Regions from separate parts of the Paracoccus sp. TD-10 genome, predicted to be linked through region 1. Evidence: riboswitches for the same ligand, from Rfam matches in the RefSeq annotation. Region 1 holds a riboswitch; each other region holds the start of a gene.
What was found. A riboswitch is a leader RNA that binds a small molecule or an ion and turns the genes downstream of it on or off. The one in region 1 is predicted to bind cobalamin.
Positions count from the first base shown of each region.

Region 2: it holds a riboswitch for cobalamin, as region 1 does, so the genes downstream of both, ACNKFW_RS14370 (TonB-dependent receptor plug domain-containing protein) here and ACNKFW_RS10130 (DUF1636 family protein) in region 1, are expected to answer to the same signal.
Region 3: it holds a riboswitch for cobalamin, as region 1 does, so the genes downstream of both, nrdH (glutaredoxin-like protein NrdH) here and ACNKFW_RS10130 (DUF1636 family protein) in region 1, are expected to answer to the same signal.

Region 1 covers NZ_CP182418.1:2,038,376-2,043,652, reverse strand. Annotated here, with positions in the region: gene cobN (cobaltochelatase subunit CobN) at 1-1,624, opposite strand, end outside; gene cobW (cobalamin biosynthesis protein CobW) at 1,628-2,662, opposite strand; gene ACNKFW_RS10130 (DUF1636 family protein) at 2,666-3,019, opposite strand; cobalamin riboswitch at 3,095-3,296, opposite strand; gene cobO (cob(I)yrinic acid a,c-diamide adenosyltransferase) at 3,334-3,945, shown strand; gene ACNKFW_RS10120 (hypothetical protein) at 4,007-5,277, shown strand, end outside.
Region 2 covers NZ_CP182419.1:691,510-696,786, reverse strand. Annotated here, with positions in the region: gene ACNKFW_RS14380 (PLP-dependent aminotransferase family protein) at 33-1,253, shown strand; gene ACNKFW_RS14375 (SLC13 family permease) at 1,263-3,038, opposite strand; cobalamin riboswitch at 3,171-3,387, shown strand; gene ACNKFW_RS14370 (TonB-dependent receptor plug domain-containing protein) at 3,520-5,277, shown strand, end outside.
Region 3 covers NZ_CP182419.1:699,563-704,839, forward strand. Annotated here, with positions in the region: gene nrdE (class 1b ribonucleoside-diphosphate reductase subunit alpha) at 1-1,432, opposite strand, end outside; gene nrdI (class Ib ribonucleoside-diphosphate reductase assembly flavoprotein NrdI) at 1,414-1,830, opposite strand; gene nrdH (glutaredoxin-like protein NrdH) at 1,839-2,060, opposite strand; cobalamin riboswitch at 2,152-2,343, opposite strand; gene ACNKFW_RS14410 (TonB-dependent receptor) at 2,717-4,972, shown strand; gene ACNKFW_RS14415 (Fe2+-dependent dioxygenase) at 5,122-5,277, shown strand, end outside.

The DNA.
Region 1 (5,277 bases):
CGCCCGGATCGTTGACGATGAAGGGATAGACCACGGGCAGGTCGGCCAGCAGCGCCTCGGGCCAGCATTCATCGGACAGCGCCACGGATTTCCCCGGCAGCCATTCCAGCGTGCCATGCGCGCCCATGTGGATCAGCACCTCCGCCTGCGTCCGCAACCAGAGGTAGAAGGCAACGTAGTCGTGGCGCGGGGTGCGCGTCAGGTCGTGGTAATCGTCGGCGCGGGTCTTCACCTCGCCGCGCTCGGGCTGCAGGGCGATCAGGTCTGCGCCGTGGCGGAGGGCGGCGAAACGGAAGCCCTGGGCCGGCGGCTCGCCCCATGCCGCCTGCAGGTCGTCCTGCAGGCGTCGGGGCAGGCGGGCCAGCGCCTGCCGGTAGTCCGAAAGCGGCCAATGGATGCGCTCGGCCATCAGCCGGTGGCCGAGGTCGTCATGCGGGATGCCAAGGATCGTGCCGCATGATGCCAGCGCGTCTAACCCCACGGCATGGGCAAGCTGATGCGCCTTGCCGGGATAGGTGGAGAGCACCACCGCCCGGCGTGTCGCCTGCCGCAGCCGGTGCCAGGCCGTGACCCGCGCCACGGCCGCCGCGATGCGGTCCGGGTCGGGGGCGTGGATCACGCGGGCGAATTGCAGGTCGGGGTCGCGCTCTTGCGGTTGTTTGAAGCTGATCGCGCCCAGGAAGATGCGGCCATCGACCTCGGGCAGCACGACATGCATGGCCAGATCGGCGGCGGACAGGCCGCGCTCCTCGGCTGCCCAGAGCGCGCGGGGGGCGGTGGACAGCGCCACCTGAAAGACCGGGCAATCCGCGCCGTCGAAGGGCGTGGCGCCGGCATCGTCGCGGGCGGAAAAGGCGGTTAGGTTCACCACCGCCGCAAGGCCGGGCAGATGCGGCGCCAGCCAGTCGGCAAAGCCCGGCGCCTTGAGCGAGGGCGCGAAGACCCCGGTCGCCCTCAGCCCCGCCCCGCGCAGGGCGCGGATCATCGCATCCACCGGTGCCAGGTCGGCCGCGGTCAGGTAGCTGCGATAGAAGCTGACCAGCACGCCGGGCTCGGGGCGGTCGATGACGCCGCGGTCGGGATCGTAGAAGCCGAAATCCGGGATCGCGGCCTCGCCACGGACCGGGGCGGCGGGCAGTCCTGCCGCCTGCGCCAGTTCCGCCAGTGCCATCTGCGCCGCGACCGCGCCGCCCTGGTCGCAGAGCGCCGAAAGCCGGCGCAGCAGCGGCACCGGCAGGGTCGAGAAACGGTCCAGCGTGGGATCAGGGCGCCCGTCCGCCGGCAGGAAGGCCAGCGCGATGCCGCAGCGATGGGCGAGGTCTTGAAGGCTGGCCACGCCATAGGGCCAATAGGGCTCGCCGCCGATCAGCCGGACCAGCACGGCGCGGGCGCCCGAAAGCGTCGCCTCGACATATTGATCGACCGAGACCGGGTGCCGCAGCGCCGAGAGGTTGTACAGCCGCAGCGTGGGCAGGCCGCCGGCCGCCCGGTGCCAGCCCGCCGCGAAAGCGCCGAGGTCGCTGTCGGAATAGGACAGCACCACCAGCTCTGCGGGGCTTTGGCCGGGGTCGGTCGGAACCTCGGTTTCCTCAAGCCCACGGCTTTCGCGGAAGACGACGTGCATGGCTTACGCGGCCAGGACCGCCCGGATCGCGGCCTCGTCGATATCGTCATGCTCGGCGATGACGACAAGGCGCGAGGCGCGGGGCCCGTCGCCCCAGGGCCGGTCGTATTGGTGGCGCACCCGCTCGCCCACGGCCTGGACCAGCAGGCGCATGGGCTTGCCGGCGACGGCGACATGGCCCTTGACGCGCAGGATGTTCTGCTCGCGCGCCAGCCGCTCGATGCGGGCGGCAAGCTCGCCGGGGTCGGCGATCTCGGCCAGCTCGATCACCACCGAGTCGAAATCGTCATGTTCGTGGTCCTCGGCGCCGTCGTGATGGCTGGGGCGGGCGGCAAGGTCGTCCTCGGCCGCCGCGCCCAGCCCAAGGATCACCCGCGGGTCGATCACCCCATCGGTCAACGGCAGGATCGGCAGCTTGCGCGGCGCCTCGGCCTCGATCACCGCGCGGGCGGCGGCCAGCCCGTCCTCGCCGGCCAGGTCGGCCTTGGAGAGCAGCACGATGTCGGCGCAGGCGATCTGGTCCTCGAACACCTCGGACAGGGGCGTTTCGTGGTCGAGGCTGTCGTCGGCGGCGCGCTGCGCCTCGACGGCGGCCTCGTCCGGGGCGAAGCGGCCGGCAGCGACGGCTTCGGCATCGGCCAGCGCGATCACCCCGTCCACGGTGATGCGCGAGCAGATGGCGGGCCAGTCGAAGGCTTTCAGCAAGGGCTTGGGCAGGGCAAGGCCCGAGGTCTCGATCAGGATGTGGTCGGGCTTCACCGGCATCGCCATCAGCCGCTCCAGCGTCGGGATGAAATCGTCGGCCACCGTGCAGCAGATGCAGCCGTTCGACAGCTCCATGATGTTCTCGGCCGGGCAGTTCTCGTCGGCGCAGGATTTCAGGATCTCGCCGTCGACGCCCATGGTGCCGAATTCGTTGACCAGCACCGCCAGCCGCTTGCCCTGCGGGTTCAGCATCAGGTGGCGGATCAGCGTGGTCTTGCCGGCGCCGAGAAAGCCGGTGATGACGGTCACGGGGGTCTTGGTCAGGTCGCTCATTTCTTATCCGATCGGGGGAATGCGCGCGAGGCTGCGCTTGCGGAAAATCGTGACGCGCTCGCGCCAGGGCACGATGCCGTCGGGGGCCTGGGCATAGGCGGCGGCGCCTAGCAGGATCTCGGGGGCGTCCTCGGCCGACATGCGGCCATAGACATAGGTCCAGCGGCCCGGTGCCGACAGCGCGATGGCGGCGCCGCTGGCGCAGGCGGACAGGCATTCGACCGGGACGATGCGCACGCCATCCGGTGCGCCTTCGGCTGCCAGCGCGTCATGCAGCCGCGCGCCGGGCACCGGCTCGCCCTCAAGCACCGGCTGGCCGGCGCGGCAGGTGATGCAGACATGCAGCGTGACTGTCATGCGCCCTTCATCCCTCAAGGCGGCACGAGGCAGGGGACCAGCGCCCAAGCCCCAGCGGGAACACCCCGTCCGCCGGTCAATCCTTCGCGCGCTGGCAGGTCTCCCGGCTTGCGGATTCGGGCCTTGGCCCACGGCCGCCCCGCCTTCCCGGCTTTCGCCAGTGGCCATGGGGCGACCTTTCCGGTCACGGTCGCGGGGGCGGCTGCTTCCAGGCGGTTGCCTGTCGCATTCCCTCTTCGCCTGTCGTAGGACAGGAACCAGCGCCCCCTGTCTGTGCGCGCCCGGTCCCGACTTGTCAAGCGAAGGAGTGCCCGATGCAGACCGACGACAACGCCCGCCATGCCGAGAAGATGGCGAAGATCAAGGCCGCCCGCGACCGGATGATGACCGAAAAGCAGGGCGAGAAGGGGCTGGTCATCGTCCATACCGGCAAGGGCAAGGGCAAGTCCTCGTCCGGCTTTGGCATGATCCTGCGCTGCATCGCCCATGGCATGCCCTGCGCGGTGGTGCAGTTCATCAAGGGCGCCTGGGACACGGGCGAGCGGCGGCTGCTGACCGCGCATTTCGCCGGTCTGTGCCAGTTTCACGCCATGGGCGAGGGCTTCACCTGGGAAACCCAGGACAAGGCGCGCGACATCGCCGCCGCCCGCGCCGGTTGGGAAAAGGCCAAGGAACTGATCCGCGATCCGCAGATCCGCATGGTCCTGCTGGACGAGATCAACATCGCCCTGCGCTATGACTACCTGGACCTGGACGAGGTGCTGGACTTCCTGCGCAGCGAAAAGCCGCCGATGACCCATGTCGTGCTGACCGGGCGCAATGCCAAGCCGGAACTTGTCGCGCTGGCCGATCTTGTGACCGAGATGGAGCAGGTCAAGCACCCCTTCCGCGACGGCATCAAGGCCCAGCCTGGGGTGGAGTTCTAGCCCGTTTCCTGTCATCTGCCGCTGGTGCAGAACGAGTGATTTTTCGAAAGGATGTTCGAACATGTTTGCGAGACAAGGCCTTGTGGCACTGCTGGCGATCTGCCCCGTCTCGGCGGCCTGGGCGGTGCCCGCCACCGATGAGGGGGCCCAAAGGCTGCGCGGCGTTTTCCAGACCTATTTCGGCGGCACCGAGGGCGTGGTCGCCGTCACCCCGCAGGGCGAAAGCTATGAGCTGCGCATCGATCCGGCGCCGCTTCTGGCGCAGGTTCCGGCCGATCAGGCCCAGGTCAGCGTCTCGGCCCTGACCTATCGGCTGACCGACAATGGCGACGGCAGCTGGGGCGTCAGCGAGGACCAGGCGCTGAGCTGGTCGGTGGTGGTGCCGAAGATGTTCGAGCAGAAGGGCTCGACCAGGGTCGAATCGACCGGCATCTGGGACGAATCGCTGATGAGCTTTCGCGAACAGAAGGCGGTGATGACGGATTACGTCATCGAATCGGTGCAATATGCGCCGCCGCTGCCTGCTGCCGAAACCGCGCCCGACCAGCCCTCGGCCGAGCCGCAGGTGGTTTCGCGCGATCACCAGCGCACGGCGCGGATGGAATGGTCGGTGAACGGCGCGCCCGGCAAGGCCGGCGGCGTCGATCAGGCCATGAGCTTCACCGCCGAGGGGCTGGAGCAGTCGCAGGAGATCCTGATGGGTCCGGGCGGCCAGCCGATGACCTTCCAGATCACCGCGCCGGGCTACGAGGGCAGCGGCCAGATCACCGGCATGCGCAGCGAAGGCGTGCTGTCCCTGCTTTCCTGGTTCGTCGCCCATCCGTCCGAGGAACTGATCAAGGGCGCGCAGGACGGGCTGCGCGACAAGCTGGCCGCGGCCATGCCGCTATGGGAAGACCTGTCGATGGATGCGGTGCTGCACGACCTGAAGATCGGCTCTCCGCTGGGCGAGTTCGGCCTTGCCTCGACCAAGGTGGCGATCGGCCTGTCCGGTGCCACCGCCGACGGCCGGCTGCACGAACGGGTGGCGCTGTCGGGCCTGACCGTGCCCGAAGGCGTGCTGCCGCCCTGGGCCGTGCCGATCCTGCCGCAAGAGGTGACGCTGGACTTCACCGCTTCGGGCTTCGATCTGGCGGCACCGGCGAAGATGCTGATCGAGGGGTTCGACCTGGCCGCCGACGAGCCTTTTGCCCGGCTGGTACCCGAACAGTTGCAGGCGGCGCTGCTGCCCAGGGGCACGGCCGACCTGACGCTTGCGCCCTCGCAGATCAAGGGCGACGGCTACCGGATCGACTATCGCGCCGATATCGCGGCGGGTCCGGGGGCTGCGCC
Region 2 (5,277 bases), on a different replicon from region 1:
CCCCGCTGGCAAAAAACGGTCACAGCAGGGTCATGCCCGACCAAACCGTTCCGACCATGCGCCCCGCTTTCGCCCCCTGGCTGTCCCGCAGCAATGACGTGACCTCGGTCTTCCTGGCGGCCGGCCAGGTGCCCGACCTGGTCAACCTTGCCGGCGGCCTGCCCGAGCCCTCGGTCTGGCCGGTCGCGGAACTGGCCGATCTTGCCGCCGAGGCGATCCGCAACCACCCGGACGAGACGCTGGGCTATGGCCCGATCCCCGGCCTGCCGGCGCTGCGCGACCTGATCGCCGCCCGCTTCTCGACCGAGGCGCTGCGGCTGTCGCGCGAGAACGTGCTGATCACCACCGGCGGCATGCAGGCGCTGGAGCTGATGGGCAAGGTGCTGCTGGAACCGGGCGGGACGGTCGCGGCGCAAAGCCCGGCCTATCTGGGGGCGCTGGACGCCTGGATGCCGCATGCGCCGCGCTATCGGCCCATGCGGATCGAAGGCAACGATTTCGACCCCCATGCCGCGCTGGCGGGGGCGCAATTCGCCTATACGGTGCCGAATTTTTCGAATCCCAGCGGCCGGCTGGTGGCCCTGCCCGAGCGGCAGGCGCTGGTCGCCGCCGCCCATGCCACCGGCACCTGGCTGATCGAGGACGACCCCTATGGCGCGCTTTACTACGAAGGCGAGCCGCTGCCCCGGCTGCTCGAACTGTCGGCGGCCGAGCGGCCCGGCCCCTATGGCGGGCCGGTGGTCTACATGGGCTCGCTCTCCAAGGAACTGGCGCCGGGGCTGCGCATCGGCTGGGTGATCGCCGCCCCCGAGATGATCGTGGCGCTGGCCACCGCCAAGCAGGGCTCGGACATGTGCACCAGCGGCCTGTCGCAGATGCTGGCGCTGCGCGCGTTGCAGGCGGGGATCACCGACCGCATCCGCCCCGAGGTGCTGGCGATCTATCGCGCCCGGCGCGACGCGCTTTGCGCCGCCCTGCAGGCGCATCTGGCGGGCGAGCTGGACTGGCAGGTGCCGGTCGGCGGCATGTTCGTCTGGGCCACGGCGCGCGATCCGCGGCTGGATACCGACCGGCTGCTGCATCACGCGATGGCCGAGGGGGTCTGCATCTCGCCCTCCAGCGTCTTCGATCCCGAGGGGCTGGACCGCCGTTCGCTGCGGCTGAACTTTACCCTGAACCCGCCCGAGCGGCTGGAGGAGGGCTGCCGCCGCCTGGCCCGCGCCATCCGCGCCGCGCTGGCCGAGGCGGGCTGAAGCCGCCCGTCACACCGGCCAGACCATCAGGATCAGCGGCACGCCGGTCAGCACCACCAGCACCGACAGCGGCGCGCCCAGCCGGGCGTAATCGCCAAAGCGATAGCCGCCCGGCCCCATGACCAGCGTGTTGCACTGATGCCCGATGGGGGTCAGGAAGTCGCAGCCTGCCCCCACCGCCACCGCCATCAGGAAGGCATCGGGCCGATAGCCGAGTTCGCTGGCAAAGGTCGCCGCGATCGGCGCCATGACCAGCACGGTCGCGGCATTGTTCAGAAAGGGCGTGACCGCCATGGCCGCGACCAGGATCAGCGTCACCGCACCCCAGACCGGCAGGCCCATCGCCGCCTGCGACAGCCAGGCGCCCAGAAGCTCGGTCACGCCGGTCTTTTGCAGCGCCTCGCTGACCGGGATCAGCGCGCCCAGCATGACCAGGATCGGCCATTCGATGGCCTCGTAAGCCTCCTCGGCGCTGATCGTGCCGGTCAGGATCATCAGCACGGCGGCGGCGAAGAAGGCGATGGCGACAGGCACCAGCCCCGCCGCCGTCGCCGCCATGGCGACCGTCAGGATCAGCACCGGCAGCAATTGCTTGCGCACCCCGCCCAGCCGGATATGGCGCTCGGCCAGGGGCAAGAGGCCCAGCACCCGCATCCGCTCGGGCAGGCGGTCGATCGGCCCCTGCACCAGCAGCACGTCGCCGGCCGCCAGCACCGTCTGGCTGAGCCGCTGGGTCATGCGATGCCCGGCGCGCGAGATGGCGATCAGGTTCACGCCATGCTGGTCGAAAAGCGCGATCCGCCCCACGCTTTGCCCCACCAGCAGCGAGGCGGGCGCGATCACCGCCTCGATCACACCGATCTGGTCGGCAGGCAGGCCCTCCTCGGCGGCCGCATCCTGCCGGGTCAGTTCCATGCCCAGCTTGGTCACGGCGCGTTCCAACGCATTCGGCTCGCCGCGCAGAAGCAGCGTGTCGCCGACGCGGATCACCGTGTCGGGCAGTGTCACCGCGCGACGGACGTCGCCCCGGATCAGCCCGGTGACGGCCACCTCGCCATCGACGGCGCCCAGATAGTCGCCCACCGTCATGCCGACGATATCGGCGCCCTCGGGGACGGTGGCTTCGGTGTGATAGTCGCTGATGTTCACCGCCTCGCTCAGCGAGGCCGTGGCACGGCGGTCGCGCGGCAGCAGCCGATGGGCGAAAAGCAGAAAGACCAGCCCCACCAGCGACAGCCCGAGGCCGACCGGCGCATAGTCGAACATGGTGAAGGGCTGGCCCGTCATCTGCTCGCGCACCCGCGAGACGATGATGTTGGGCGAGGTGCCGACCAGCGTGATCAGCCCGCCCAGGAGCGAGCCGAAGGCCATCGGCATCAGATAGGCCGAGGGCGAATGCCCCGAGCGCCGCGCCATCTTCAGCGCGGCGGGCATCAGCATGGCCAGCGCGCCGATGTTCTTGACCAGCGCCGACAGGCCCGTGACCGAGCCGACCAGCACCAGCAGCTGCCAGCGCAGGGCCCGCAACCGCCCCAGCATCCGGCGCATCACCGCCTCGATCACGCCCGAGCGCGAGATGCCGGCGCTGACCACCAGCGCGCTGCCGACGATGATGACGATATCGTCGCTGAAGCCGCGGAACGCCTCGTCCGGCTTGACCGTGCCCGCCACCAGCGAGGCCAACAGCGCGATCATCGCCACCACGTCGTAGCGCAGCCGCCCCCAGACGAACAGCACCATCATCGCGCAAAGGATCAGCACGGCCAGGAGCTGCGGCATGGCCATGTGGCTTGACCCTCCCTTTCGTCGGATACGCTATCCAATGCCGCAGGCCGGCGGGCGGTTCCGCGGCAGGACAGGTTGTCGCGGCCGCCCGGCGGCACCGGATTGGCGCTTGACAGCCCTTGCCCGGCTGCGGCAATGCAGGGCCGCTACGGTTCCGGCGGATCTGCGCCGGATCAAAAGGGAACACCGGTGCGCCCATGGGCCGCGATGCGGCCGGGGCAAGGTCGGGACTGCCCCCGCAACTGTAAGCGGTGAGCGACGGTCGAACGTGCCACTGGGATCTCCTGGGAAGGCCGGCCCGAGCAGCGATCCGCGAGCCAGGAGACCTGCCGTGGCGATCACCCATTTCCGGCGCGGGGCGCGTCTGGAAAGCGGCCGTTCCGCAGAGGTGACGATCGCCGTCCTGCGGTCGGGCCTGCCAGCCTTTCCACAGGGCATTTCTGCAAATCGCGGGCCTGGCCCGCGCTGGAAAGGCTTTGGAATGTTCAGAACCCCGCTTTCGCTGCTGGCCACAACCGCCGCCGTACTGCCCGCCGCCCTGTTGCCCTGTGCCGCCACGGGCCAGCAGGTCCAGGACCAGGTCGTGCTTGACACCCTGGTCCTGTCCGCCGGCCTGTCGCCGGTGGCCGAAAGCGCCTATGGCCGCGCCCATACCGTGCTGACCAGCGAAGACCTGCAAAGCCGCCGGGTCATCACCGTCCAGGACGCTTTGCGCACGGTCCCCGGACTTTCCGTCACCTCGACCGGCGAAACGGTGGCCAAGATCCGCATCCGCGGCGGCGAATCCAATCACGTGCTGGTGCTGATCGACGGGGTCGAGGCCAATTCCCCCGGCAACGGCGACTATATCTTCAGCGGCATGCTGGCCGAGGACATCGAGCGCATCGAGGTGCTGCGCGGCCCGCAATCCGCCATCTACGGCGCCAATGCCGCATCCGGCGTCATCTCGATCACCACCCGTCGCGCCTCTGCGCAGGGGCCGGGCTATGGCGGCACGGTCGAGATCGGCGGGTTGGACACCCGCACCGCCAGCGCCTTTGTGCAGGCGGGGGACGGGCGCGGCAGCATCAGCCTGTCCGCGGTGGCGCGCCGCACCGATGGCGAGGACGAATCGCGCAGCCCCGGCGGGGATACCGAGTTCAACCGGCAGCGCGTGCTGGGCCTGAACGGCTCATATGATCTGACCGAAAGCGCGACCGTCGGTTTCACGCTTAGGCGCATCTGGCAGGAATACGGTTATGACCGGGCCGTCTCTTTCGTGGATTCGCCCGACGACTATATCGTCGACGCACCGCTGACCGCCGACCGGGACGAAACCTATGGTTCGCTGTGGCTGGAAGGCGAAGCTTTCGGCGGCAGGCTGCTCAACCGCTTTGCCGTCTCTGGCGCCAACCAGAACACGGCGCATTTCAACGGCGGCCTGCCGGATTACAGCGACGCCTCGCGGCTGCGGAACTTCAAATATACCGGCAGTTGGGCGCTGGATGGCGGCAATGCCCGCGATGCCGCGCAAAAGCTGAATGTGGCGGTGCAGAAGAAACGCGAGATCTACGAGAACTCCTTTGCATCGGGCGGCCGGTACGAGCGCGACACGAAATCGGCCTCTCTGGAATATCAGGGACAGTTCGACAACGGGATCGGCGTCCAGGCCGGCATGCGGCGCGATTTCAACGACGATTTCCGCCATGCGACCACCTGGAACATCGCCGCGGCATGGCAGGTGCCCGGCCGCGACCTGCGTCTGCGCGCAGCGGCCGGCAAAGCCATCGTCAATCCCACCATGTTCGAACTTTATGGCTATGCGCCGGGCAGCTATGACGGCAATGCCGATCTGACGCCCGAAACCAGCCGCAGCCAGGAAATCGGCGCCGACTGGAACTTTGCCGCGGGGCGGGGCGCGCTGGGAGTGACGCTTTTCACCAGCAAGGTCGAGGATATGATCATCGGGACCGGCAACACGTCGCAAAACCTTGACGGCACCAGCAAGCGCAAGGGGTTCGAGGCCGACCTGGAATATGAAGCGACCGACTGGCTTCGGCTGGGCGCGACCTATACCTACACGGATGCCCGCACAGAGGACGACCAGCCCGTCGTGCGCCAGCCCCGCCACCTGCTTGGCCTGCGCGCGACGGCCGATATTGCGCAGGGGCGCGGTTCGGTCACAGCCGATCTGCGCTATGCCGGCAGCAGTTACGACGCGGAATGGTTCAGGAACTACAGCCCGCCGACCACCGAATTG
Region 3 (5,277 bases), on a different replicon from region 1:
GCTCGCGCGCCAGGAAGCCGTGCAGGTTCATCTGGCCCAGGCCCACGGCATGCGCCTCGTCATTGCCGCGCCGGATCGAGGGCACGGCCTCGATCGCCGACATTTCCGACACCGCGGTCAGCGCCCGGATCGCCACCTCGACGGTCGCGCCGAAATCCGGCCCGTCCATGGTCGCGGCGATGTTCAGCGAGCCGAGATTGCATGAAATATCAGTGCCCAAATGGGAATAGCTCAGATCTTCGTTGAACGTGCTCGCCTCGTTCACCTGCAGGATCTCGCTGCACAGGTTCGACATGCTGATGCGGCCGGCGACCGGGTTGGCGCGGTTCACCGTGTCCTCGAACATGATATAGGGATAGCCGCTCTCGAACTGGATCTCGGCCAGGGTCTGGAAGAAGGCGCGGGCATTGATCTTCTTCTTCCTGATGCGCTTGTCGTCGACCATCTCGGCATATTTCTCGGTGACGGAAATCTCCGAGAAGGGCAGGCCGTAGACCCGCTCCACGTCATGGGGCGAGAACAGATACATGTCCTCGTTGCGCTTGGCGAGCTCGAAGGTCACGTCGGGGATGACCACGCCGAGCGACAGCGTCTTGATGCGGATCTTCTCGTCGGCATTCTCGCGCTTGGTGTCGAGGAAGCGCAGGATGTCGGGGTGATGCGCGTTCAGGTAGACCGCGCCGGCGCCCTGCCGCGCGCCCAGCTGGTTGGCATAGGAAAAGCTGTCCTCCAGCAGTTTCATTACCGGGATGACGCCCGAGGACTGGTTCTCGATCCCCTTGATCGGCGCGCCGGCCTCGCGCAGGTTGGTCAGCATCAGGGCGACGCCGCCGCCGCGCTTGGAAAGCTGCAGCGCCGAATTGATGCCGCGGCCGATGCTCTCCATGTTGTCCTCCAGCCGCAAGAGGAAGCACGAGATCAGCTCGCCCCGCGACTTCTTGCCGGCGTTCAGGAAGGTCGGCGTCGCCGGCTGGAAGCGGCCCGACAGGATTTCCTCCATGAAGCGCATGGCGAGATCCTCGTCGCCGCGCGCTAAGGCCAGCGCGACCATGACCACCCGGTCCTCGTAGCGTTCCAGATAGCGCCGCCCGTCGCGGGTCTTCAGCGTGTAGCTGGTATAATACTTGAAGGCGCCCAGGAAGGTCGGAAAGCGGAACTTCCGCGCATAGGCCGCGTCCCAGATCCGGTGCAGGAACTCGCGCGGATACTGCTCCAGGACTTCGGCCTCGTAATAGCCCTCGTCCACCAGATAGCCCAGCTTCTCGTCCAGCGAGTGGAAGAAGACGGTGTTCTGGTTGACATGCTGCAGGAAATACTGCCGCGCGGCCTTGCGATCCGCGTCGAAGCGGATGCGGCCCTCGCCGTCGTAAAGGTTCAGCATCGCGTTCAGCGCGTGATAGTCCAGCTCGGCCTTTACGCCATCGTCAAGCATTCCGTCCCCCAGAATTTCTCAAGCCCCGCCCGGACGCGGGAAAGATCATTGTCGTCGCCCGCCAGCTCGAAGCGGTAAAGCACGGGCACGTTGCATTTTGCGGCGATCACCCTGGCCGACAGGGCGAAGGCGGTGCCGAAATTGCGGTTGCCGCTGCCGATCACGCCGCGCAGCAGGCCGCGGCGGGCGGGATCGTTCAGAAAACGGATCACCTGTTTCGGCACCGCGCCGCGTCCCTCGCCATCGGCATAGGTCGGGCAGATCAGCACATAGGGCGCCGCGGGCTGCGGCAGCGCGTCGCGCGGCGAGACCGGAATGCGCCCGGCCGCCAGCCCCAGCCGCGCGACGAAGCGCGCGGTGTTCCCCGAGGCCGAGGAATAATAGACCAGCCCGCCCATGGCGCCGGTCAGGACAGCCGGCCGATCATGTCGGGCCGGAAGCCCGCCCAATGCGCATCGCCGGCGACGACCACCGGGGCCTGACGATAGCCCAGCGAGGCGACCAGCTCCATCGCCGCCTCGTCCTCGGTCAGGTCGACCAGCCGATAAGCCAGGCCGCGCGCGTCGAGCGCCCGCGTGGTGGCGGTGCATTGCACGCAGGCGGGCTTGGAGTAAACGGTGATGGGCATGGCCCGGCTCCTTCTGTTCTGTCGGCAAGAGAGGGCCGGGCCGATGGACATGCCACCGGACCCTGTTCCAGCCCCGCGCCCGCCGCACGGTTTCGTTCTTTCGCGCCATGGCAGGTCTTCTGACTTGCGGGTCTCGGCTCGGCCGGCCTTCCCGGAGCCTGGGCTCCAGTGGCATTCCAGCGTCGCTCGCCGCTTACAGCTGCGGGGGCAGTGCCGGCTTTTCACCGGCTTCCCTTTTCATCCCCGAGTCGGCCCCAGGGCAACCATGACCCCCGCAGTTAGCCACGGGTCACAGGCCGGGTCAATCCAGATTTAGTGGGCGATGGCACTGTTCTTAGAACATCTGGTGGGTCGCCGGGATCGCGGGCAGGGGCTGGATATGCTGCCGGCGGCGGCGATGACGGGCCATGGCGCGGGCGCAGCACCCGGCAGACTGTTGGATTATGGCAACAGGCGAGGTTGCGGAGCCGGGAAATGACGCTGCGTCGTTTGACAAGGTATGACAATTTGTCCTCTTGCGTTGATCAAGCGCAGCCGGACCGCGGTTTCACCCCGCTTTCCGCTGCGCGAACGCGCAAGCCATTGATGAGCCAGCACCTTCCTGTCGTTTCCGCCTTGAGGCGGTTGCGACTCATCTTTCGTGCCGGGATCAACCCATGAACAAAACCCATCCCAAACCGCCTGCCTCGGGGTCAGCCGCGCAATTGCTGCCGACCCTGGGCTTGCTGCCCGTGCTGGCCATCTCGGCCGGCGTGGCCGGCCCCGCCCAGGCGCAGGATACCGTAACCCTGGACACGGTGGTCATCCGCCGCCAGCAGGGCAACGAGGCCGAGACCAGCTACAAGGTCACCGAGAGCGCCTCGGACAAGGCCACCGCGCCGCTGCTCGACACGCCCAAGACCGTGACCGTCGTCACCGCGCGCCAGATCGAGGAGCGCGGCCAGACCTCGGTCGCGGACGTGCTGCGCACAACGCCGGGCGTCACCCTGGGCGCGGGCGAGGGCGGCGTGCCGCAGGGCGTGCGCCCCTATATCCGCGGCTTCGAGGCCAGCCAGGACATGCTGGTCGACGGCATGCGCAACGCCTCGCGCACGCAATACGAGGCCTTCAACCTGGAATCGATCGAGATCAGCAAGGGTCCGGGCGGCGTCTATTCCGGCGCCGGTTCGACCGGCGGCACCATCAGCCTGAACAGCAAGACCCCGCAGCCGGGCGCCTTTGACGAGGTGGCGCTGTCCTATGGCACCGGCAACTATGTCCGCGGCACGCTGGATTCGAACCGTGAATTCGGCGCGATCGGCCTGCGCCTGAACCTGATGGGGCAGCACGCCGACGATCTGGGCGGGCGCGACGGCGTCGAGTCCCGGCGCTTCGGCGTGGCGCCCAGCATCAGCTATCGCCTGACCGACGACAGCAAGATCACCGCCGGGCTGTATTACTACAAGGACGAGGATACGCCCGATTACGGCGTGCCGATGTCCAATGCGAGCACGCCGGCGGCATGGCGGCGTGGTTCGGGCACCAGCGTCGACCCGTTCCTGCCGGCCGATGTCGAGCCCGATACCTTCTACGGCCTGCACGCGCGCGATTTCCGCGATCTCGAATCCGCCTCGGGCTATGTGAAGTTCGAACATGCCTTCTCGGACAGCCTGCGGCTGACCACGGCCCTGCGCAAGGCGCGCGACACCAACACCTATGTCGTGACCTCGCCGACCTCGGGCAGCGACGGGCTGGTGTCGCGCAGTTCCAAGGCTTCGGACCGGGTGAACGAGACCGTGTCGTTCAACGCCCAGCTTTCGGGCGAGGCACGGGCCTGGGGCGTCGAGCATCGCTTCGCGGTCGGGGTGGACATCGCCAATTCCCGCGCCGCCACCCGCCGGCTGGCGGTGAACAATCCCGACCCGATGCCGACCTCGCCCTATGAGAATCCGAATCCCGGCGCGTTCTGGGGCGGCAGCATCGAGCGCGGCGGCGAGACCGGCTACAGCACCACCAAGTCGCGCGGCGTCTACGCGCTGGACACCATCACCTTCACCCCGCAATGGGAGGCGACGGTGGGGCTACGCTGGGACGATTACAGCGTCGACAGCGTCACCCATGCGACCGAGGATGATCCACGCGCGAGCAACGACAACGATTCCGATTTCCTGAACGGGATGCTGGGCGTGGTTTACAAGCCGGTGCCCAATGGCTCGATCTATGCCTCGGCCAGCACCTCCTCGAACCCGGCGGGCGAAGGCGCGGGCACCGGCGGCAGCAATGCCTCGGACGATCTGGACAGCCTCGATCCCGAGCGCAGCGTGAATTACGAGATCGGCACGAAATGGCTGGTGCTGAACGATCAGCTTGAGCTGAGCGCGGCGCTGTTCAGGACCGAAAAGGACAATGCCCGCGTCACCAACGCCCTGGGCGAGACCGAAAATATCGGCAATACCACCGCCAAGGGCATCGAGCTGGGCTTTGCCGGCCAGCTCACCGAGCGCTGGGGCATCTGGGGCGGCTATGTCTATCAGGACGTCAAGCTGAAGGACGGCGGCTGGAGTACGCCGCGCGGCGGCGGCGATCCCTATCCGAACCCCGCCACCGGCAAGCAGGTCGTGAAGATCCCGCGCAACAGTTTCTCGCTGTGGACGACCTATGACTACAGCCCGGAACTGACGCTGGGCGGCGGCGTGACCTATACCGGCAAGCGCATGGCCAGCTATTCGCAGAACGGCGATGCCGATGCCGGCCTGCCGTCAAGCTGGCGCACCGACCTGATGGCGGCCTATCGGCTGAACGAGGCCACGGCGTTGCAGCTCAACATCAACAACGTCTTCGACCGCCAGATCTATACCGACTCGCATAGCGGGCAATTCGCCAATATCGAGCCGGGGCGGAATTTCGTGCTGACGCTGAAGCACGCGTTCTGAGGATCGCGTCGCCACCGCTTCGGGGACGGCTTTCGGGCCGTTCCCTCTCGCTCGCGCTGCGGGCATTCCCAAAATCCGACAAAAACGCTTAACTTTCTGCGGCCCCGGCCCTATCCTGCGCCCGCCGCATTCCACCGCAGGAGAATCCCATGCTCGTCACCATTCCGGATCTGCTGACGCCCGAGGAGGTCGCCTATATCCGGCAGGTGCTGGAGGGTACCGACTGGGTCGACGGCCGCAGCACCGCCGGCGATCAGGCGGCCAAGGTCAAGCTGAACCTCCAGGTGCCGGTGGACAGCCCGGTG